DNA from 2 places in the Bacillus pacificus genome. Region 1 is predicted to be linked to the other one. Evidence: a T-box and tRNA genes for the amino acid it is inferred to sense, from the RefSeq annotation. Region 1 holds a T-box; the other holds one or more tRNA genes.

Evidence for each region. A T-box is a leader RNA that pairs with one kind of tRNA and senses whether it is charged. The one in region 1 lies ahead of trpS (tryptophan--tRNA ligase), so its partner is inferred to be a tRNA-Trp.
Region 2: it encodes a tRNA-Trp, which carries the amino acid that the T-box ahead of trpS (tryptophan--tRNA ligase) is inferred to sense. The anticodon was not compared.

What each region holds. Positions count from the first base shown of each region.
Region 1 covers NZ_CP086328.1:3,943,694-3,954,899, reverse strand. The annotation lists gene clpB (ATP-dependent chaperone ClpB) at 1-323, shown strand, start outside; gene LMD38_RS20555 (hypothetical protein) at 374-682, opposite strand; gene LMD38_RS20550 (YjzD family protein) at 829-1,011, opposite strand; gene LMD38_RS20545 (lipase family protein) at 1,169-1,903, shown strand; gene LMD38_RS20540 (NAD-dependent epimerase/dehydratase family protein) at 1,933-2,805, shown strand; gene LMD38_RS20535 (ComZ family protein) at 2,859-3,035, shown strand; gene fabH (beta-ketoacyl-ACP synthase III) at 3,267-4,199, shown strand; gene fabF (beta-ketoacyl-ACP synthase II) at 4,231-5,469, shown strand; gene LMD38_RS20520 (DUF2268 domain-containing putative Zn-dependent protease) at 5,576-6,364, shown strand; gene LMD38_RS20515 (YjbA family protein) at 6,508-7,254, shown strand; gene trpS (tryptophan--tRNA ligase) at 7,393-8,382, opposite strand; T-box leader at 8,459-8,675, opposite strand; gene LMD38_RS20505 (DUF3899 domain-containing protein) at 8,781-9,161, opposite strand; gene LMD38_RS20500 (peptide ABC transporter substrate-binding protein) at 9,481-11,112, shown strand.
Region 2 covers NZ_CP086328.1:4,523,632-4,534,837, forward strand. The annotation lists gene LMD38_RS23330 (sensor domain-containing protein) at 1-1,758, opposite strand, end outside; gene trmL (tRNA (uridine(34)/cytosine(34)/5-carboxymethylaminomethyluridine(34)-2'-O)-methyltransferase TrmL) at 1,888-2,376, opposite strand; gene LMD38_RS23340 (amidase domain-containing protein) at 2,435-3,322, opposite strand; gene queG (tRNA epoxyqueuosine(34) reductase QueG) at 3,367-4,509, opposite strand; tRNA gene LMD38_RS23350 (tRNA-Gly) at 4,708-4,781, opposite strand; gene LMD38_RS23355 (DsbA family protein) at 4,896-5,549, opposite strand; gene LMD38_RS23360 (transglycosylase domain-containing protein) at 5,738-6,514, opposite strand; gene LMD38_RS23365 (NUDIX hydrolase) at 7,001-7,462, opposite strand; gene LMD38_RS23370 (YebC/PmpR family DNA-binding transcriptional regulator) at 7,611-8,330, opposite strand; tRNA gene LMD38_RS23375 (tRNA-Leu) at 8,819-8,900, opposite strand; tRNA gene LMD38_RS23380 (tRNA-Cys) at 8,911-8,981, opposite strand; tRNA gene LMD38_RS23385 (tRNA-Gly) at 8,996-9,070, opposite strand; tRNA gene LMD38_RS23390 (tRNA-Gln) at 9,076-9,150, opposite strand; tRNA gene LMD38_RS23395 (tRNA-His) at 9,214-9,289, opposite strand; tRNA gene LMD38_RS23400 (tRNA-Trp) at 9,309-9,382, opposite strand; tRNA gene LMD38_RS23405 (tRNA-Tyr) at 9,390-9,473, opposite strand; tRNA gene LMD38_RS23410 (tRNA-Thr) at 9,484-9,559, opposite strand; tRNA gene LMD38_RS23415 (tRNA-Phe) at 9,578-9,653, opposite strand; tRNA gene LMD38_RS23420 (tRNA-Asp) at 9,663-9,738, opposite strand; tRNA gene LMD38_RS23425 (tRNA-Met) at 9,742-9,818, opposite strand; tRNA gene LMD38_RS23430 (tRNA-Val) at 9,843-9,918, opposite strand; tRNA gene LMD38_RS23435 (tRNA-Glu) at 9,923-9,997, opposite strand; tRNA gene LMD38_RS23440 (tRNA-Ser) at 10,015-10,106, opposite strand; tRNA gene LMD38_RS23445 (tRNA-Asn) at 10,109-10,183, opposite strand; rRNA gene rrf (5S ribosomal RNA) at 10,192-10,307, opposite strand; rRNA gene LMD38_RS23455 (23S ribosomal RNA) at 10,409-11,206, opposite strand, start outside.

The DNA.
Region 1 (11,206 bases):
AGTTTTTAAACCGTGTCGACGAAATTATTTTATTCAAACCTCTTACAACGAATGAAATTAAAGGTATTGTTGATAAAATTGTAAAAGAATTACAAGGTCGTTTAGCTGACCGTCACATTACGGTAGAATTAACAGACGCAGCGAAAGAGTTTGTTGTCGAAGCTGGCTTCGATCCGATGTACGGAGCCCGTCCATTAAAAAGATATGTACAGCGTCAAGTTGAGACGAAATTAGCGAGAGAATTAATTGCAGGTACGATTATTGACAATAGTCATGTAGTGGTTGATGTAGAAAATAACGAGTTAGTTGTTCATGTGAAATGAAAATAGGTTGTGGAGGAGGATTTCTCCACAGTCTATTAAAAAAAGCACTCTTAAGTGCTTTTTTTATTGTTTATAGACTCTGGTGCAACTTCATTATCGGTTTTAGTGTAGTAATTTTCATCGTGGTAGGGCAAAGCTAAGTGCTCCAATGTTTTTTCATCTTCTAGACAAATAATTTTCAATTCGTATCCTTCAAAATCGGTTGGATAGAAAATATCTTCACTTTGATTTTCAGTTAATGCTACATCAATCATATCCCTTAATTGTTCTAATCCTTTTTTGTTACCGATAATTATAGCTTGATCATGCCACATTTGCTGGCCGTAAATATTGCAAATCTTATAATCTTTGAAATCCATAACATTACTCCTTTATATTACGATATAATCTTTTTTAATAAGAGAATAGTGCTTTTTGTCCTTATATTAGTTATTTAACCGTTAAAGGATAATAAAGGATTTTTATCCATGTAAAAAAGAGTTCGGATAAAATCCGGACTCTTTTTTTAGTGTTGTTCTACTGGCTCGTTTGGAATTGCAGCTGAAATTGCTAGTACGAATACCGCAAGAACAACTGAGAAAATAGACGCTTGGTTAAAATCGTATGTACCGCCAGTCATAGAGCCGATTACGTAGCTCATCATATGTACAAGCAAGAACGACCAAATTAATGCCCAAATGAAACGCATATTTTACACCTCTATTCGTTCAATCTGTCCTTATTGTAACACAATTGAAAAAAGAATATAGAAAAAATATTTGTAGATTTTTCAACGCAAATTTGCATTCCGTTCATACATTATAAAAGAGTACTTTTATACGTTTAGAAAATAAGGCGGGGGAAAAATGAGTATTACGGAACGTTTTTTTTACTTAGAAAAAGAACCATGCGTTATTTATTTACCAGAGAAGCCAAATGGATTTTCTGTCATGCTTCTTGGTGATTACAACTACTTTATTGAGAATGGTACAAGTTTATGGACACAGCATACAGGTAGATCTTATTTTTTACATGGCCTTATTGAGGAAGGCTATACGGTCTTTTCTTCTAATTTATACGGAAGACATTGGGGAAACGACCAATCTGTTCGTCTAGCGAAACGTCTATATGACGTTGTGTTGAGAAAAGAGACATTAAATGCAAAAATGCACATTATGGCAGATGGTATGGGGGCACTTGTTGCGCTTGAAATGATGAACAAATACCCTGAATGTATACGTTCTGTCATTATGTTAAATCCGTGTTTAGATTTACCAGAATATGTGGAGTTTGAGAAAGAGCATAAATTTTTTTACAAGAGACTCTTGAAGGAATTAAGTTTGGCGTATGATGCTAAAGAAGAAGAATTAGAAGCGAAAATAAATAAGAAGTCATTTACGCTTCTTCCGTCTTGTGTACCTGTTAAAATTTTTGTATCAACACAAGAAAAAAGAGGAAGAAAACAGCTGCTACGTAAATACGAGAAAATGAGGCAATTGAACCAATGCGATACTTCTGTCTTATTCCATCTGCAAGATGTGAAATATAAAATGGTTAGGCAAACGACTGATTTCTTTAAAAAATATGAAGAAGAATTGTGAAGCTCCCATATACATAAATGAGGAGCTATTTGTTTCAAGGGGAAAGGGTTGGTGGTATGGAACGCGTGCTAATTATAGGTGCACTTACGTTTGTAGGTTATCACCTTGTGAATAAAATGATTGCAGAAGAAGTAGAAGTATATGGTCTTGATTTTGATGAATTTGATAGTATGACAAAAATTAATGAAGAGAAGTTATTGTTAATTGGGCGAAATGCGTTATTTACGTATTATTCGATAAGAGATGAAGACGGATGGAGATCCGTAGAGGAAGAGAAATTTGATGCCGTTTACTTTTGTCTGTATGAACCAAATCAACAAAGGGGCTTTCGAAATGAAAGAGTTATATTACAGTATTTAAAGCGAATGATAAGACTGTGTGAAGAACATAAAGTGAAGTTAAATCTAATTTCTTCTATTGAAGTAGGAAACGCAGATGAGTCCGAAAATAAACGTTTATTTTCGAAAGTGGAAGAAGGATTGAAAAAAGGAGAGGTACAATATAGTGTATTTCGAGTTCCTACATTATATGGTCCATGGCAACCACCTTTTATGATGTATCATCAGCTCATGTTATCAGAACTGGGTGAGAAAGAGTGCCATTATGCGGGTGAGGAAAACGGAAGTGATCTACTGTACGTTGAAGATGTATGTGAATACTTATGGGAAAATGGAATGAACGAGGAGCATCTCGGTATATATAATTTACTTAGTGGCAAAAAATCATTATGGAAAAAAGGTATGAACCTTTTACGTGCAGAGGATAAAGTGAATAAAGAGAATGCGGAAGAAAGAGATGGAGCGGCCGAGGATATTTTAATAAAAAGAAATACTCCGTTAGAATACGGTTTAAATAAACAATTGGCACATATGAAAAAATATAAAGAGTTATACGAAGGATAGAGAGCATGTTACACTATGTATGTGAAAGTTTTAATGGAGAGGAAGAACGTAATATGAATGAGAAAAGCATGCAATTTTTACAAATCGCAATGAAGCATTTACCAGAAGCTAAGGCCATTTTAGATGATAATGGAATTGCGCTTGATATGGAGAAAGCTCAACCAGTATTAGAGTTATTGATGAAAGTTATGAACGAAGCATATGAGCTCGGGAAAGCAGATAAAGAATAAAAGCATTTTTTTAGACGGAAGAGAGGCCCGAACCGTAAGTAGAAGCGGTTCGGGCCTTTTTATATTTCGAAAGAACAGAGAAAGGTATGTTTCCGTTTCTTTTCATGAACAATAAGGTGAATAATGCGTTAGCTTTATGTTTTAGCTGAAATATATTCTAGACAAAAATACATTTATGTTTTAAAATTAGTACCAAGTCATAATAATTGATATAAAACGGAGGGCTGCGATGTGAACGTGGGCATTTTAGGGATCGGAAGATATGTGCCGGAAAAAGTAGTCACAAATCACGATTTAGAGAAAATAATGGATACATCCGATGAATGGATTCGTACGAGAACAGGGATTGCGGAAAGACGCATTGCCGATGATACAATAGATACTTCATATATGGCCGTAGAGGCTTCTAAAAAAGCACTTGAAGATGCAGGGATTAGCGGAGAGGATATCGATCTTATTTTAGTAGCAACAGTAACGCCAGATCGTGCTTTTCCAGCAGTAGCTTGTGTTATTCAAGAAGCGATTGGCGCAAAACATGCAGCTGCAATGGATTTAAGTGCAGCGTGTGCTGGTTTTATGTACGGAATGATTACAGCGCAGCAATTTATTCAAACGGGAACTTATAAAAATATACTAGTAGTTGGTAGTGATAAACTATCTAAAATTGTAGACTGGAACGATCGAAATACAGCAGTACTATTTGGAGACGGAGCTGGTGCGATCGTAATGGGAGCTGTTTCAGAAGGTAAAGGTGTTCTATCTTTCGAATTAGGAGCGGACGGAAGTGGCGGTAAGCATCTTTATCAAGACGAGTATGTTATGATGAATGGCAGAGAAGTCTTTAAATTTGCCGTTCGTCAACTTGGGGATTCTTGTCTTCGCGTTTTAGATAAAGCTGGTCTTACGAAAGAAGATGTGGATTTCTTAGTACCGCATCAAGCGAACATTCGTATTATGGAATCTGCAAGAGAGAGATTAAATTTACCACAAGAAAAAATGAGTATGACAATTGAGAAGTTCGGTAATACATCAGCTTCTTCCATTCCGATTGCGATGGTAGAGGAATTGCAAAACGGACGTATTCAAGATGGTGATTTAATTATACTTGTTGGTTTTGGCGGCGGATTAACGTGGGGAGCAGTCGCTCTTCGTTGGGGTAAATAAGGACTGAGAGAAAAAAAGGAGTGTATTTTGTATGGAAAAAAAGAGGGTCGTAATTACAGGATTAGGAGCTGTTACACCGGTCGGTACAGATGTTGAAACAGCGTGGGAAAACATTAAAAAAGGTGTATCTGGAATCGGACGACTTACAAGAATTGATCCGGAACTATTTCCAGCAAAAGTAGCAGCAGAAATTAACGACTTTGAAGTCGAGAAATATATTGATAAAAAAGAAGCGCGTCGTATGGATCGCTTTACACAATATGCAGTAGCGGCAGCGAAAATGGCAGTTGCAGATGCAAAGCTTGAGATTACAGAAGAAAACGGACCTCGAATTGGTGTATGGATTGGTTCTGGTATTGGCGGTATGGAAACATACGAAGAACAATTTAAGATTTTTACTGAGAAAGGTCCGCGCCGCGTGAGCCCATTCTTCGTACCGATGATGATTCCAGATATGGCAGCAGGCCAAGTATCAATCGCAACAGGAGCAAAAGGAATTAACACTTGTTCTGTAACGGCTTGTGCATCTGGTGCAAACTCAATTGGTGATGCGTTTAAAGCGATTCAGCGAGGTGATGCTGATGCAATGATTACAGGCGGAGCAGAGGCGCCGTTAACAAGTATGGCATTCGCAGGATTTAGCTCAGCGAAAGCATTAACATTCAATGAAGATCCAGCAACAGCTTGCCGTCCATTCGATAAAAACCGTAGCGGTTTCGTAATGGGTGAAGGTTCGGGTATTTTAATTCTTGAAGAATTAGAGCACGCATTAGCTCGTGGTGCTCACATTTATGCAGAAATCGCTGGTTACGGTGCAACTGGTGATGCATTCCATATTACAATGCCGGCTCCTGGCGGTGAAGGTGGCGTGCGCGCAATGCGTCAAGCTTTAGCAGATGCAGGTCTACAGCCAGAAGATATTGATTACATTAATGCGCATGGTACAAGTACGGATGCGAATGAAAAGTATGAAACGATGGCAATTAAAGAAACGTTCGGTGAGCATGCGTATAAAGTAGCGATTAGCTCAACGAAATCAATGACAGGTCACTTATTAGGGGCAGCTGGTGCTGTTGAAGCGATTTTCTCTATTAAATCAATTACAGATGGAGTAATTCCTCCAACAATTAACTATGAGACACCAGATCCAGAATGTGACTTAGATTACGTACCGAATCAAGCGAGACATCAAGAAGTAAACGCAGTGTTAAGTAATTCATTAGGATTCGGTGGTCATAACGCAGTATTAGTATTTAAAGCGTATAAATAATAGATGAAATAAGGAGTTTTTTCGTAACATATTGCGAAAAAACTCCTTATTTATTTTTACGCCTTTTTCTCCTTTTGCATATACATAAGAAAAAGGAGGGATAAAGATGGGGGTTGTTGAAACTGCTGAGTGGTTACATCTATATTACGGACGGCCAGAAAAGCTGTGTGAGAAGTTTACGAAGTATATCCCGCTACCAAAAGAAAGATTGTATCGCTTTTTAATTTCTAAAGGTATGTATCGCCCCGTTATGCGAGGAGAACGAGAAATTAAAGAGTTAGAGAAAAAGGAAGTTTGGAAAGAGTTACGTGCAGAATATGAGAAGCTGAAAGATTGGCTAAAAGGTCCAGATGTCCCTGTCTTTATTTTATTATCAGATTCCTATAATCGAACGGTACAAGAAGAGTATAACGGCAGGGCTGGATTATCTATGCGTCACGTTATTTTCTTATTTGTATGTGGACGGAATTCGGTGGAAGAATTAAAAGTGTTACTAGCGCATGAATATCATCACATATGCAGGTTACATCAAATTGAGACGAAAGAAACGGAATATACATTACTTGATACGATGATTATGGAAGGTTTGGCTGAGCAAGCGGTAACGGAAAGATATTCAGAAAAAAACAATGCACCGTGGACGACGTATCTTTCAAAAGAAGAGGCTATATATTATTGGAAAAATGTTGTGCATGAAAGAATAAGTATAAAGCGAGGAACAAGGGAGCACGACATCTTATTAAATGGATTTCATTCTTATCCGAAGATGCTTGGCTATGCGCTTGGATTTCATATTGTCAAAGATTGTGTAACTTTGGAAGGAGAAGATACACTTTCTTTATTGCCTATAGATGCGAAAGAAATATTGAATAAAGCAAATACATTTCATATATAAAAAAACAGGAGCTCTCTTTCCTGTTTTTTTAGTATTAATAGAAGAAAAAATAATAATTAGAATATATTTCCTTAGGTGGAATAAAGTTAAGAAAAATTGAACATAATGATGGATACAAACAGTAGTGAAGTGAGGGGTAGTGAATGTTATATCTACATGATGTATGGGTAAATTGGTTTGAAGGTGAAGAAAATGGGTATAACGTTTGTCATTTTTACGAATGGCGGAAAGATGATACGATTGAGCTATTAGATCAAGTGCCATTATTAAAAGTAGATGCCACATTATATCATTACATCGAGAACGAATTGTTAGAGCTTCCGCAAAAAATGTTGGAAGACGTACATCATAAGGCTTATATTCGTAAAAATCATGAACGTTTGCAGCAAGAGTATTGCTTTGTAGTTACAGATGGAAAAGGAATTATTGCGATTGACACAATTGGTTACAATGTACCGATTCGAAAAAGTAGACTTATACCGCGCCAAGAGCAGATGGTATATGAGATGGTAGAAAACGTACAAGCAGAAAAGTATGAGTTCCAAGTAGAAGAAATAGAAAAAGAACATCATATTTTATCACCATCACCATTCATTATGAATGGCTTGACTCGTAAAGAAAGACAGCTTAAACAATTATTATTTATGGCGTTAGATCAATTACATACAACGAAAAACACAGCAGAAATTCGCTATTGGTTCACAGAGTGGGATCCATCAGCATACGGAATGGTTCAACATATGGAATTTGAAGATATTTGGGCTAAGCTGTATGAGGAAGCGAAAACAGGTTGGTCTGAGAAGCACGAACAATTATGCGAGCGTCTCGTAAAAGGGCAACCATTTTTTGAAAAGTTATGGGAAATGGAAAACGAGCAAAAGGTAAATTAAAAAAACCGCCGATTGGCGGTTTTTTTAATTTGGTGTAACTTATCTTCAGCAGCAAGCTCTTCGTGTCTAAGAACTGAACGAGCTGCCTCCGCTTTTATATGAAATCCAGCTCTGGCTCCTAGCCCTTCGCTTTATATGTTACCTACGTTTTCTGCTTAGTCCCATTGCGTTTTCTACTTTGCGTAGTTGTTTGAATGCGACGCGATTTGCTTTTTCGGCACCTTTGTCTAGAATTTCGTCTAGTTCTGGTGAGTTAATTAGTTCGTTATATTTGTCTTGGATTGGGCGAATCGCTTCTACGACTACTTGTGCTAGGTCGCCTTTGAAGTCGCCATATCCTTTTCCTTCGTACATTGCTTCGATTTCTTCAACTGTTTTTCCAGAGAATGAAGAGTAGATTGTTAATAAGTTAGAGATGCCAGGTTTGTTTTCTTTATCGAATTTCACGATACCTTCAGAGTCAGTTACAGCACTCTTAATTTTCTTTTCAATTGTTTTTGGTTCATCAAGCATGCTAATCATTGATTTTGGATTCGGATCAGATTTACTCATTTTTTTCGTAGGCTCTGTTAGTGACATAACGCGAGCTCCTACTTTTGGAATGCGGATTTCAGGAATTGTGAATACTTCACGGAAGCGTTTGTTGAAACGCTCTGCTAGGTCACGTGTTAATTCCATATGTTGCTTTTGATCATCACCAACAGGCACGATCTCAGTGTTGTAAAGTAAAATATCAGCAGCCATTAATGGTGGATACGTTAGTAATCCAGCTGGTACTGAATCTCTACCTGACGCTTTATCTTTATATTGCGTCATACGCTCTAATTCTCCAACGTAAGCAACTGATTGCATAATCCATCCTAGTTGAGCGTGTGCCGGTACTTCTGATTGTACAAATAACGTAGCTTTTTCAGGGTCGATACCGCATGCTACATAAAGTGCAGCAAGACTGCGGATGTTTTTACGAAGCCCGACAGGATCTTGAGGTACTGTAATCGCATGTTGGTTTACAATACAGAAATAACAGTCGTGTTCATTTTGAAGCTCTGTAAATTGCTTCATAGCTCCTAAATAGTTTCCAAGTGTAATCGTTCCACTTGGCTGAATACCAGAAAAGATAACTGACATAATTAATTCCTCCTAAATTTGAATGCGTAATGGGGAAGAGAAGGCAAACAAAAAAAGCCCATTCATCCCAAAAAACTATAGGGACGAATGGACCGCGGTACCACCCTAATTATTTCACTACTGTGAAATCTCTCTAATCCATAATAACGTTTGGATATAACGCCAAAGCCTACTACTTTCGGTTCGGTTTGGAGCTCAAAAGCCCATTCCATACTGTACAATTACTTGTTCACACCAGCCACAAGCTCTCTGAAATTGCCTCAATATGTACTCTTCTTTATCATCGCATACATATAAATTTATTTATTGTTACCTGAGCTCTTTAAATATGAAAGAACTAAAGTTTTATAACAAAATGTTTTGCTGATTATTATATCATATGGGATAGTGTTTGCAAACTACATCAAAATAGTAAAGCTAATGAAGGTCGAGAACAACCCAAGAATGATACCGGTAATGCAAATTGGATACGTCCATTTGAATGAATATGTTTTATAAATACGTTCTTTCTTATCGACAGGTTCCTCTACTTCTTCAATTAAAGAGTCAATTTTTTTGTTCGTACCAAATACTCTTTGGAAGGCGTAAATTGTTACATTAAAAAATCCATTTTGAAATATGAATAAAAAACCGCCTATAAGAATAAAAAATAGTGCAATATAAAACGAGATGTTGACAAAATTCAACAAAAAATGCGATGAAACGAGGAATGCACCAATACTAGAAGCGATTATCGCTATGAAAATTAGTATACAAGTATGAAAAAAAACTTTATTCAAAATGTTCCCCTCCGTCAAAATATTACTAGAATTATTATACTATAAAAGCTATAATATGTACTAGAACTAATTTTTTGAAAATTATACGCAATTAAAGGTCTGATTGCAAGATGATGGTAGCAATGTTAACGTATCCCTTTACAAAAAAATAAAAATATAAACATTTTATTAAAAATTTTAACAAAAAAACAAAAAACTATATTCACAATTGTTATATTATATGTATAATGAAAATTGTAGAAACTTGGAGATTATTCTTTCAATTCTACTTTTTTACAAGTGAGGGTACAGGAAGTGCAATTAGGGGAGGCAACACAACATGAAGAAAAAGATACCGTTATTACTTGCATCGACGTTGACTGTCAGTATGTTAGGAGCTTGTAGTTACCAAAAAGAGGATAATAAAGCAGGCGCGAAAGAAAAATCCTCAAACAAGCAAGTGTTAAATCTAACTGAGACAGCTGAAATCCCAACTATGGATACGACGTTATCAACAGATGCAACATCTTCTAACATCATGAATAACACAATGGAAGGGTTATATCGTCTGGGGAAAGATGATAAACTTGTTCCAGGTGTCGCTAAATCTTATGAGAAATCAGAGGATGGCAAAAAGTATGTGTTTAAGTTACGTGAAGATGCGAAATGGTCTAATGGTGAACCTGTAACAGCGAAGGACTTCGTTTATTCTTGGCGAAGAGCTGTAGATTCAAACACGGGTGCCAAGTTTGCTTACATACTATTTGATGTTAAAAATGCGGAGAAAGTTAACAAAAAAGAGTTACCAGTTGAAGAACTTGGTGTAAAGGCAATTGATGATCATACACTTGAAGTGGAATTAGATAACCCTGTTCCTTATTTTGTAAGTTTAACAGTCTATCCAACATTGTATCCTTTGAATGAGAAGTTTGTAACAGAACAAGGAGCAAAATTTGGATTAGAATCCAATACGACACTTTATAATGGTCCATTCGTATTAAATGAATGGAAGCATGAACAAAGTTTCAAGCTTAAGAAGAATCCAACGTATTGGGAAAATAAAGAAGTAAAACTTGAGGAAATAAACTTCAATATTGTTAAGGATCGTTCAACTGCTATAAATTTATATGAAACGAAAGCAATTGATCGTGTAGTCTTAACATCAGAGTTTGTAGATAAATACAAATCAGATGCTGACTTTAAAACGATTAAGAGACCATCTACACAATTTATTCGCTTAAATGAAAAGAATAAATTTTTAGCAAATAAAAATATCCGAAAAGCAATTGCAATGTCCTTTGAACGTGAAAACATCGGAAAAGTAATCTTAAACGATGGTTCAGAGGGTATATATGGTTTTGTTCCGAAAGGCTTAGCAAAAGGTCCGAATGGAAAAGACTTCCGTGAAGAAAACGGAAAGCTTATAAAAGAGGATATGAAAGAAGCACAAAAATACTGGGAAGCTGGTAAAAAAGAACTTGGTGTAGACAAAGTAGAGTTAGAGCTATTAAACTTTGATACTGATGATGCTAAAAAAATCGGAGAGTATTTAAAGGGACAATTTGAAAAGAACTTACCAGGTTTAACAGTTCCAACAAAAATGCAACCATTTGCACAAAAATTAAAACTTGAAGCAAGTGGAGATTATGCAATGTCATATGCGGGATGGAGTCCAGATTATATGGATCCAATGTCATTCCTTGAAATGTATACGACAGGTAATGCGCAAAACAAAGTACATTACGCAAACCCAGCGTATGATGATTTAATTAAAAAAGCAAAAACAGAAGTTGATGTACAAGCTCGTTGGGATGCATTATTACAAGCAGAAAAACAACTGCTTGAAGATGCAGCAATTGCTCCAGTATATCAACCTGGAAAAGCATATTTACAACGCCAATCTATTACTGGCCTATTAGAACATAAATATGGCGGGGAATTTAGCTATAAGTGGGTTGAACTCAAAAACTAAAAATGGTTTCCATCATGAATAAGGGTATATGCCTATGATGGGCATGTACTCTTATTTTAAAAAAATAAAAGTAAGAATATTTAAAACTATCTTA
Region 2 (11,206 bases), 580 kb from region 1:
TTGTTCTTTTAATTGTAGCAATACTCTTTTCGATATATCTTTATGTATAAGGGCTCCTTCTGTAACCTCTATCGCTAATAAATGGGCTGGTACATTGTACTTATGTAAAGCTCGTGTAATCATCTCTATTAATGTAATAGAGCGAAAATGCCTGGCTGAAATATTAACTGCAATTGGGACAACTTCATATCCTTTATTTAACCATTCGCGTATTTGTCGACACACTTCATTTACTACCCATTCATCAAGCTTAATAATAAATCCTGTTCTTTCTGCTAGCGGAATAAATTGATTGGGAGAGACAAATCCTAATTCTTTATTCTCCCATCTTATTAAAGCCTCCATACTAGCTATTTTTTTCGTTTCAATATTAATTTGCGGCTGATAATATAAGAAGAATTCATTTTTTTCTATAGCACGATGTAATTGGTTTTCTATTATAAATCTTTGTTCACGCTCACAATCTAACCCGCTGCAATAAAAATGATAATGCCCTTTTCCTTTTTCTTTTGCTTTTTCCAAAGCAGCATCAACTCTTTGGAATAATATTTTTTCATCTTCTCCATCTGTTGGAGCCATTACAATTCCGATTGACGCACTTAAATACACGTCCTCTTCTTCAATTACAAAATGTTCACTAATCCTTTTCAGTATGTTTTTGGCAACTCCCTCTACACGTTCTTTCGTTATATTTTCTATTAACATAACAAATTGATCATCGTGTTCTCTAAATAAGTGCATACCAGCTATTTCAAAACTGCTTAAACATTCTGTAACTTTTTGTAATACTTTATCTCCTTCTTTATGGCCAAAAGTATCATTAATAAGATGAAATTCATCTAAATCTATAAAAACAAGCGCAAACTCTGTATTATCATTCAACAAAGTATTTAACTTATTTGCACATGAAATTCTATTCATTAATCCTGTTAACTGGTCATAGTAAGCTAAATATTCCGTTCTCATCTCATTTAATACTTGCCTTGTAACATCTCTCGTAACAATATATACTCCAACAATTTCACCATTTACAATAATCGGAATCGTCCTCAGAGAAATATATAGCTCGTACCCTTCTTTATGAATATACTTCTTTGAAACAATTTGCTTCGCTTTTCCTTGCATGGATCCTTTAAATATACTTTGAAAATCTTTTTCATATTCTTTATTAATAAATTCAAAGATAAATTTATTATTTAATTCTTCATATCGATATCCAAATATTTCATACGTTGCTGGATTCGCGTATGTAATTCTACCTATAGAATCTATAGATATAATGGAGTCATTATTATATTCTAGTAATGACTTAAATAACATTTGTTTTTCCTCTATTTCAATCTTCTCCTCAATTTGAGCTGTAATATCCCTCGTAATACAAATAATAAACTGACATACTCCTTCTTCATCAAATACAGGATTAAGTGAAGATTCATAATGTAAATTACCAGTTGGTAAACTAACTACATCACAAAAGGTATGTGCTTTTACTTCGCTCGCTACTTTTGCATATTGCACTTGCAATATTTCCGCCGTATCTTTCGGCAATACTTCAGAAAACGTTTTTCCATAACATTCTTCGCTTAGCTTTGCATAATCCATACCTATCTTATTTACATAAATATATGTAAAGGTTTCATCATCCATAACTTTCACAATAAATACTAAATCTTGAATAGCATGTAATAATCCTCTTCTTATTAAATCCATATCTATCATACTTAAAAAGGTATTTTGATTACGATATTGTTCCTTCATATTTATCTCAACCTGTCTGATCTATTTTTATTCATATATCACCATTCTATATGACTATGTACCCTTTTTTAAATGTATGATTCCATATTTATTTTTATTTTTAGAAAAAAAGTCGCCATATGGCGACTTTTAATAAACAATTTCTAAATCTAATCCTGGATAATTTTGTTGACGGAACGCTTCATAAATTAAAATAGCTGCTGTATTTGATAAATTTAATGAACGCACTTTATCAGTCATTGGAATACGTAAACAATGATCGAAATTTTCTTCGATTACATTAGCTGGTAAACCGTTCGTTTCTCTTCCAAATACAAAGTAGTAATCCTTCTCACGTTTACTATAATCAAACGCTGTATGAGCTTTCTCGCCATACTTTGTTAAATAGAAGAACTCACCGTCTTTATTTTTCTCATAAAACTCTTCAATTGAATCATAATACGTAATTTTCACGTGCTGCCAATAATCTAATCCTGCACGCTTTAACATTTTATCATCCGTTGAAAATCCAAGCGGTCTAATCAAATGCAATTCTGTTCCAGTTGCTGCACAAGTACGAGCAATATTTCCTGTATTTGCTGGAATTTCTGGTTGATATAAAACAACATGTACTCCCACGCGATATTCACCTCTGTTTTTTGTCTACTACGTATTATACCACTTGAGCGAAAAATCTCTACCCATTAATAATATGAAAGAATTTATATTTCATTTGTGGTGTATATTTACTAGAATCTTCATAGTTCCAATAACGCCGACGGCTATTCGCTGAATGTGCATTTACAAGTGGCATACCATCTGCGTCTTTTGCTACTACAATCGTCGTATGATTCCACCTACCATCATCCTCGAAATCATAAGCGATGACATCACCAAGAATAAGGTCCTCTGGCCTTTCTACAGCTTCAGCTCGAAGTCCTGATGTAGCACCTGACAAATACCAATAAAAAGAGTGTGCAACAGCCCAGCTCCAACTCCACTGATTCTCCCTTTGCCACCATCCTTTGCGAATATTAGGATATCCATTCATTGGTACTTCTCCAGTATGAAGACATTGAGAAATAAAATTCGTACAATTATCAGGGAAATTACGATATGCAGGGTTTCGATCATCCCACCAACGCTCTGCATATTTAACTGCCTCTAAACGGTTGTACTGATAGGAACCGTACTTCTCTTTTGTAACTTCCCTTTCTAATGTCTCACTCATTCCAACTGCTTCTGGCACTTCAATAGCATAATCACCTATTATCCGGCTATTATTTAAACAAACTCTTCGTTTTAATTGTTCCTCTTCAATATAAAATAATTCTTTATGCTTAATTAAATATTTAAAATGTATTTGATAATCAATTTCTTGATGATTGCTATTATTGAATTGCCTCATAAAAGAAACGTCCGCAGTTGCTTTTACTATCTCTGCATTACGCTTTTGAAATAATTGTTTCTTTCTCTTTGCTATTTGTAATAAATCTTCAGCAATACCATCTACATTTGTTCGTTTCTCTGTTATATATGCTAAAAAGTGTTGGACTTGCTTTTCAATATTTATTTTTACAACCATTTCGTCTCCCTCCCATATTACAATATGAAAAAGGGAGATATTATCTACTCTTTTTTCTGCGCTAACAATTCAAGTCCGCGATTCATTTCATGAAGAACCTCTTCGTCTTTCTCACGTTGCATCGCTTTTTCAATAGCTTCGCCCACGCCGTCTCCACCAATTTTCCCAAGCGCCCACGCTGCTGTTCCGCGAAGTACTGGTCTTGGATCGTCTTTCATAACACCAATTAAATCAGGAATTGCTGATGCCTCTTTAAAATGCGCAAGTGCCAAAATTGCATTTCGTTGCAACGGTTTTTTACCTCTCCATGAACCAGACATAATTCCATATTTCTCTTTAAAATCACGATTGCTAATTGTTAAAAGTGGTGTTAATAACGGCTTAACTAACTCAGGATCTGGTTCCATCTCAGGGTGATTATGAAAATCCATTCCTTTATTTTTCGGACAAACTGTCTGACACGTATCACATCCATAAATACGATTACCTATTTTGTCGCGATACTCTTCCGGTAGGAATCCTTTCGTCTGTGTTAAAAATGCTATACACTTCTTCGAATCTAACTGTCCTCCTTGTATTAAAGCACCTGTAGGACAAATATCAATACACTTTGTACAGCTCCCGCATTGATCTTCTATCGGCTGATCTGGTGGGAATGGAACGTTTGTAATCATTTCTCCTAAATATACATACGAACCAAATTCAGGTGTAATAATAGAGCAGTTCTTACCGCTCCATCCAATACCAGCACGCTCTGAAACAGCTCGATCGCTTAATTCACCCGTATCAACCATTGACTTAACTTCTATATCGGGAAGTTTTTCGATTAAATATGCTTCTAATTTCTGCAAACGATCTCGTAAAACTAGATGATAATCTTGTCCCCAAGAAGCACGACAAAAAATTCCACGGCGTTCTCCACGCTTACTTAATGGTGCATTTTTTAATTTTGAAGGATACGCTAATGCAATCGCAATAATTGATTTTGCACCAGGTAATAAAAGCTGTGGATTCGTTCTCTTTTCTATATCAGGCTCTTCAAATCCAGATTGATAATTTAATTGTTGCTGCTGGATTAACCGCTGCTTTAATTCTTCAAATGGTGAAGCACTAGCAAAGCCTATTTTATCTATACCAATCGTTTTACTATACGCAATGACATCTTGCTTTAATTGTTCAAAATCCATTCCTAATCGCCTCCTCAGATGAATCCATCCTTTATGTAACGATCTATTGGTTAGCAATTCACTTTTGGAATACTATTCTTTACTTCTATTTTCGCATAAAATACTGTTTTCCAAACATTAAAAAACGCAATGCCTCGTTTATCTCGGAAACGAAACACTGCGTTGATCACAATTTATAGAAAAACATTTAATAAAATTTGGAGCGGGTGAAGAGAATCGAACTCTCGACCAGAGCTTGGAAGGCTCTTGTTTTACCACTAAACTACACCCGCAAATATGAAATACATATAAGATATTAGAATAACTTATGTAAAGTAGTATAGCATGTAAAAAAAGCGGAAGCAAGAATTTTATCGAAAAAAGTCGAAAAAGTGATGAGTAGCTCATCACTTTTTCAATTCTTTATCAATCGCCTTCTTCATACTATCGAAATCAGGATTTGCAAGATTTCCGTTTATATATACTGAAGGAGCACCTTGAACTTTTAATTTTTGAGCACGATCTGAATCTTTACGTACTTTTTCTTTTATTTCTTTACTGTGTAAATCTTTCTTAAATTGATCTACATCAACTTTCGGAAGCTTCTCTTTCACAATGTTAAGAAGTAATTCTTCTGTAATCCATTCTTCCGTATCTTTCTTTTGACTTTGATAAATCTCATCATAGAAAGTCCAGAATGAATCTTTATCTTGTTTATAAATTGCTTCACCAGCTGCTGCACCTAAATCAGAGTCTTTCCCAATAAACGGAAAATTAATAAAGTATAACTGCACTTTACCTTTATCAATATACTCTTCTTTTAATCGTGGCAATACTGTTACATCCCAAGTACGACAAGCGGGGCATTTGAAGTCTCCAAATTCAACTACCTTAACCGGAGCATCATCTTTCCCTAAAGATTGTTGTGTGGAATAAGCAAACATCTCATTCCCTTTATCTTTTTTGTCATTTATGATGCTATACGCAATCGTTCCGATCACAATCAATACTGCAATGGAAAAAACTATACCAAGAGCCATGAGTTTGTTCGATGATTTCATATACATTCCTCTTTAATTTCATATTCTGTATACAGCATTGTACACAATACACATAATATCAACACTTATATACGTCACGCAATGAACACGCTCACATAAATTACAAAAACACAATAATTGTGACGATATTGTGTCACGATTTGTCACAATTTATTCAAAAAAAAGAAGCTCCTATGTAGGAACTTCCATTAGCTTACTGCTTTTTCACGAGCACTATTTAACATCGACTGCTCTGTTTTTATATCATGACGAATGACTAACTTCTCACTAACTGCTTGCACATACTCATCATGATTGATATAGCCTTCTTTCTCCATCAATCTCAAAACGACATTTCGTCTCTCTACGGCCTTATCATAATTTTGTACCGGTGAGTAATAAGCAGGTGCCTTTACTACAGCAGCCATCATTGCACTTTCAGCCAATGTTAATTGGCTCACCTTTTTACCAAAGTATAGGTTTGCTGCTTTTTCAATTCCCCATGCTCCTTCTCCGTAATAAATATTACTTACATATAATTTTAAAATTTCATCCTTTGTAAATGTACGTTCAATTTTTTTGGTATAAAAAATTTCTTTCCACTTGCGAGAAAATGTACGTTCATTCGTTAAAAAAGCATTTTTTGATAACTGTTGTGTAATTGTGCTACCACCTTGCACAACACCACCAGCTTTTATATTCTCAACAGACGCTCTGATAATCGCTATATAATCTAAACCGTTATGATGATAAAACCTTTTATCTTCTGTTGCAATAAATGCATGTGTTAATGATTCTGGCACCTCTAACTTAGCCGGTACATGTAATTTACTAATATCACTTTTCTCGATCATTACATTTCCAATGAATAATAACGCGAAACTTAACAATAATAATAAAATAATGGCTTTATACAAAAACTTAGTCATTGGATTTAATGCAACTTTTTGATGATAGTTCACCCTAGATAATACTCGTTCTTTCATCTTAAACACCTCTTTTCCACACAGCGTATAATTCTTACTTTAAGAATACCTTGTTGTAAAAAAATATCCCATCGATTTCTCTTACACATACCTTACATCATTGTAAGGTATAAGGTGAAACTTTAATCAGAACGCACCAATCTGATTGCCCGGCAAATAGTGGGATAAAAAAGTATTGTATCACAGTCCTTTTTTATCTACTATTCATCTGAAATATTGAATATAGATTATGCTAAACCAATAACAGATTAAATCTTAAGGCTATTATACTTTCTATATTAAAGCACTCTATTTTCATTATATCATCTACCAATATATATACTTTTGAGTATCTAGTAATCTAAATGTATATAATATATCATACATTATAAAGAACAAACGTTCTTAAAATCAATACTAACACTATTATTATTTTGACCTTTTTCTTAAACAGTATACAAAAAAGAGTAGTGATTTGATTGTATCTCAAACCGGCTACTCTTTTCTTTACAATCTTCCTATTAAGTTATATGGCTGCACTTCCCACGTTTCATACGGAATACAATGTGTTGCTCTCATCGCATCAAGCGTTCTGGATTTCATATGAGGACGCGTTATGTACTCATCTATGTTCTCTTCATTTAAAGCAACAAATTTAGCCTCTTGTATTTCTTCAGGCTGAATTTGTATTTCACCGCTCACGTATGCCACTTTAAAAACAACAGCTAGAATGTGCATGGAAGCATTATAGTAAACTCCTGTAATACCGATAGGCTTCACCGTTAATCCTGTTTCCTCTTTTATTTCCCTACAAATTGCTTGATCGAGCGCTTCTCCTTCTTCTACCTGTCCTCCTGGCAACTCCCATGTATCCGATCGCCAATGTACTTTAGCTAATAACACTTCGTCTTTTTCATTTGTTAAATAACCTGCTACAGCAACGATATGCTTTGGTGTTTTATGTTCCATATTAAGCCTCCTAGCAATAATGAATATTTCACATATCCCTATAAGCATATTCCCTGTCTACAACAAAATACCTTTACTCATTCATCACCTTAATGAAATTCATAAAAAGAAGCCCCTATCCGTTAAATGAAAAGGGGCTTCTATCGTATTATTCTCCTAAGTCTACGTTGTGGTAAACTTGTTGCACATCTTCTAAATCTTCTAATGCATCAACCATTTTTTCAAATTGTGCTTGTGCATCTTCAGGAAGTGTTACATCGTTTTGTGCAAGCATTGTTAATTCAGCAACTGTAAATTCTTCAACGCCAGCATCTTTAAGAGCAGATTGTACTGCATGGAATTGATCTGGTTCAGCATACACGATAACAGCATCTTCTTCTTCAAGAATGTCACGTGCATCCACATCTGCTTCCATTAAAATCTCAAGAACTTCATCTGATGTTTTCCCTTCAAGACCGATAACAGCTGTTGCATCAAACATGTAAGCTACAGAACCGTTTACACCCATGTTACCACCGTTTTTGCTAAATGCAGCTCGTACATCTGCTGCAGTACGGTTTACGTTGTTTGTAAGTGTATCTACAATTACCATAGCTCCATTTGGTCCGAACCCTTCATAACGAAGCTCGTCATAATTTTCTTCTGAACCACCTTTTGCTTTTTCAACTGCACGATCGATAATTGTTCTTGGAACATTGTATGTTTTCGCACGTTCTAATACCACTCTAAGCGCTTGGTTTGATTCCGGATCTGGCTCGCCTTGTTTTGCCGCTACATAAATTTCACGTCCAAATTTCGCGTATATACGGCTAGTATTTGCATCTTTTGATGCTTTTTTATCTTTAATATTATTCCATTTACGACCCATACTTTCCACTCTCTTTCCGGTTTTAAATCTACATAAAAATATTAATATGAAATATCATGTGTGTTCAACACATTTTTAAAAGAAATATAAAAAGTTCATTTTTGATTCATATTACAGACATAATATAAATCACTATCATTTTGTTCTTTCGACAAGTTATATTATACATGAATTGCTACATTTATCACGAATTTTAGAATCACATAACATAATTTAGCAAAAAAACTCTACCATTTCTATTAGAGTTTTTTACATCACCGATACCGCTTTCCATAATATTCCCTTAATTCCTTTCTATTGTTGTATAATTAAAATAGGAAAAATTTCGAAGTGAGTATAGAGGGGAGAATTATGACACATTCAAATACTACATGAATACGTTTATCTTAATCATTTAGTACCTATTTGTGCTTATTCTTTAGTATGATGAAAATAATAAAAAGACTCTACACATTTGGTGTAGAGTCTTTTTATTACGCCGTTCGTGATACCGATGGTCGGGGTCGAACCGACACTCCCGAAGGAACACGATTTTGAGTCGTGCGCGTCTGCCAATTCCGCCACATCGGCACAAAAGAAAAGGCGGCAACCGGATTTGAACCGGTGATAAAGGTTTTGCAGACCTCTGCCTTACCACTTGGCTATGCCGCCATATAAAATTTTACTGGAGCGGAAGACGGGATTCGAACCCGCGACCCCAACCTTGGCAAGGTTGTATTCTACCACTGAACTACTTCCGCAAAAATGGCTGGGCTAGCTGGATTCGAACCAGCGCATGACGGAGTCAAAGTCCGTTGCCTTACCGCTTGGCTATAGCCCATCGAATTCTTACTTAATTATATGTAAGCATCCATTAGATTATTTATAATTTTTAAAATAAAAATGGGGCGACTGATGGGAATCGAACCCACGAATGCCGGAGCCACAATCCGGTGCGTTAACCACTTCGCCACAACCGCCATGTTGTGTAAATATATTTGGCAGGGGCAGTAGGAATCGAACCCACACTGGAGGTTTTGGAGACCTCAGTTCTACCTTTAAACTATGCCCCTATGTAAATGGTGGAGGGGGGCAGATTCGAACTGCCGAACCCGAAGGAGCGGATTTACAGTCCGCCGCGTTTAGCCACTTCGCTACCCCTCCGAAACTTACATGGTGCCGGCTAGAGGACTTGAACCCCCAACCTACTGATTACAAGTCAGTTGCTCTACCAATTGAGCTAAGCCGGCGTATATGATTAAGATAAATGGTGGCTCGGGACGGAATCGAACCGCCGACACGAGGATTTTCAGTCCTCTGCTCTACCGACTGAGCTACCGAGCCTTATTAAAATGGCGGTCCCGACCGGGGTCGAACCGGCGATCTCCTGCGTGACAGGCAGGCATGTTAACCACTACACCACGGGACCATTTGGTTGCGGGGACAGGATTTGAACCTGCGACCTTCGGGTTATGAGCCCGACGAGCTACCGTGCTGCTCCACCCCGCGATAATACTATTCATATAATTTATATGGTGGAGGATGACGGGATCGAACCGCCGACCCCCTGCTTGTAAGGCAGGTGCTCTCCCAGCTGAGCTAATCCTCCAAAGTGGTGACCCGTACGGGATTCGAACCCGTGTTACCGCCGTGAAAGGGCGGTGTCTTAACCACTTGACCAACGGGCCAAATATTATAAATCCTATGGCGGAGAGCAAGGGATTCGAACCCTTGATACGCTTGTGACGTATACACGATTTCCAATCGTGCTCCTTCGGCCAACTCGGACAGCTCTCCAATGGCTCCGCAGGTAGGAATCGAACCTACGACCGATCGGTTAACAGCCGATAGCTCTACCGCTGAGCTACTGCGGAATAATATTGCCTGGCAACGTCCTACTCTCACAGGGACAAGGTCCCAACTACCATCGGCGCTAGAGAGCTTAACTTCCGTGTTCGGTATGGGAACGGGTGTGACCTCTCTGCCATCATTACCAGACATTATTCTTTTGAGACAATCATTATTATAACTTATTTTCTTTAAAAGTCAACAAGTTTTTTTATGTTCTCTCAAAACTAGATAACATTGCTACATATTATATGGTTAAGTCCTCGATCTATTAGTATTCGTCAGCTCCACATGTCACCATGCTTCCACCTCGAACCTATCAACCTGATCATCTTTCAGGGATCTTACTAGCTTACGCTATGGGAAATCTCATCTTGAGGGGGGCTTCATGCTTAGATGCTTTCAGCACTTATCCCTTCCGCACATAGCTACCCAGCTATGCCCTTGGCAGAACAACTGGTACACCAGCGGTGCGTCCATCCCGGTCCTCTCGTACTAAGGACAGCTCCTCTCAAATTTCCTACGCCCACGACGGATAGGGACCGAACTGTCTCACGACGTTCTGAACCCAGCTCGCGTACCGCTTTAATGGGCGAACAGCCCAACCCTTGGGACCGACTACAGCCCCAGGATGCGATGAGCCGACATCGAGGTGCCAAACCTCCCCGTCGATGTGGACTCTTGGGGGAGATAAGCCTGTTATCCCCGGGGTAGCTTTTATCCGTTGAGCGATGGCCCTTCCATGCGGAACCACCGGATCACTAAGCCCGACTTTCGTCCCTGCTCGACTTGTAGGTCTCGCAGTCAAGCTCCCTTATGCCTTTGCACTCTACGAATGATTTCCAACCATTCTGAGGGAACCTTTGGGCGCCTCCGTTACACTTTAGGAGGCGACCGCCCCAGTCAAACTGCCCACCTGACACTGTCTCCCGGGTCGATAAGACCCGTAGGTTAGAATTTCAATACAGTCAGGGCGGTATCCCACCAGCGCCTCCACCGAAGCTAGCGCTCCGGTTTCAAAGGCTCCCGCCTATCCTGTACAAACTGTA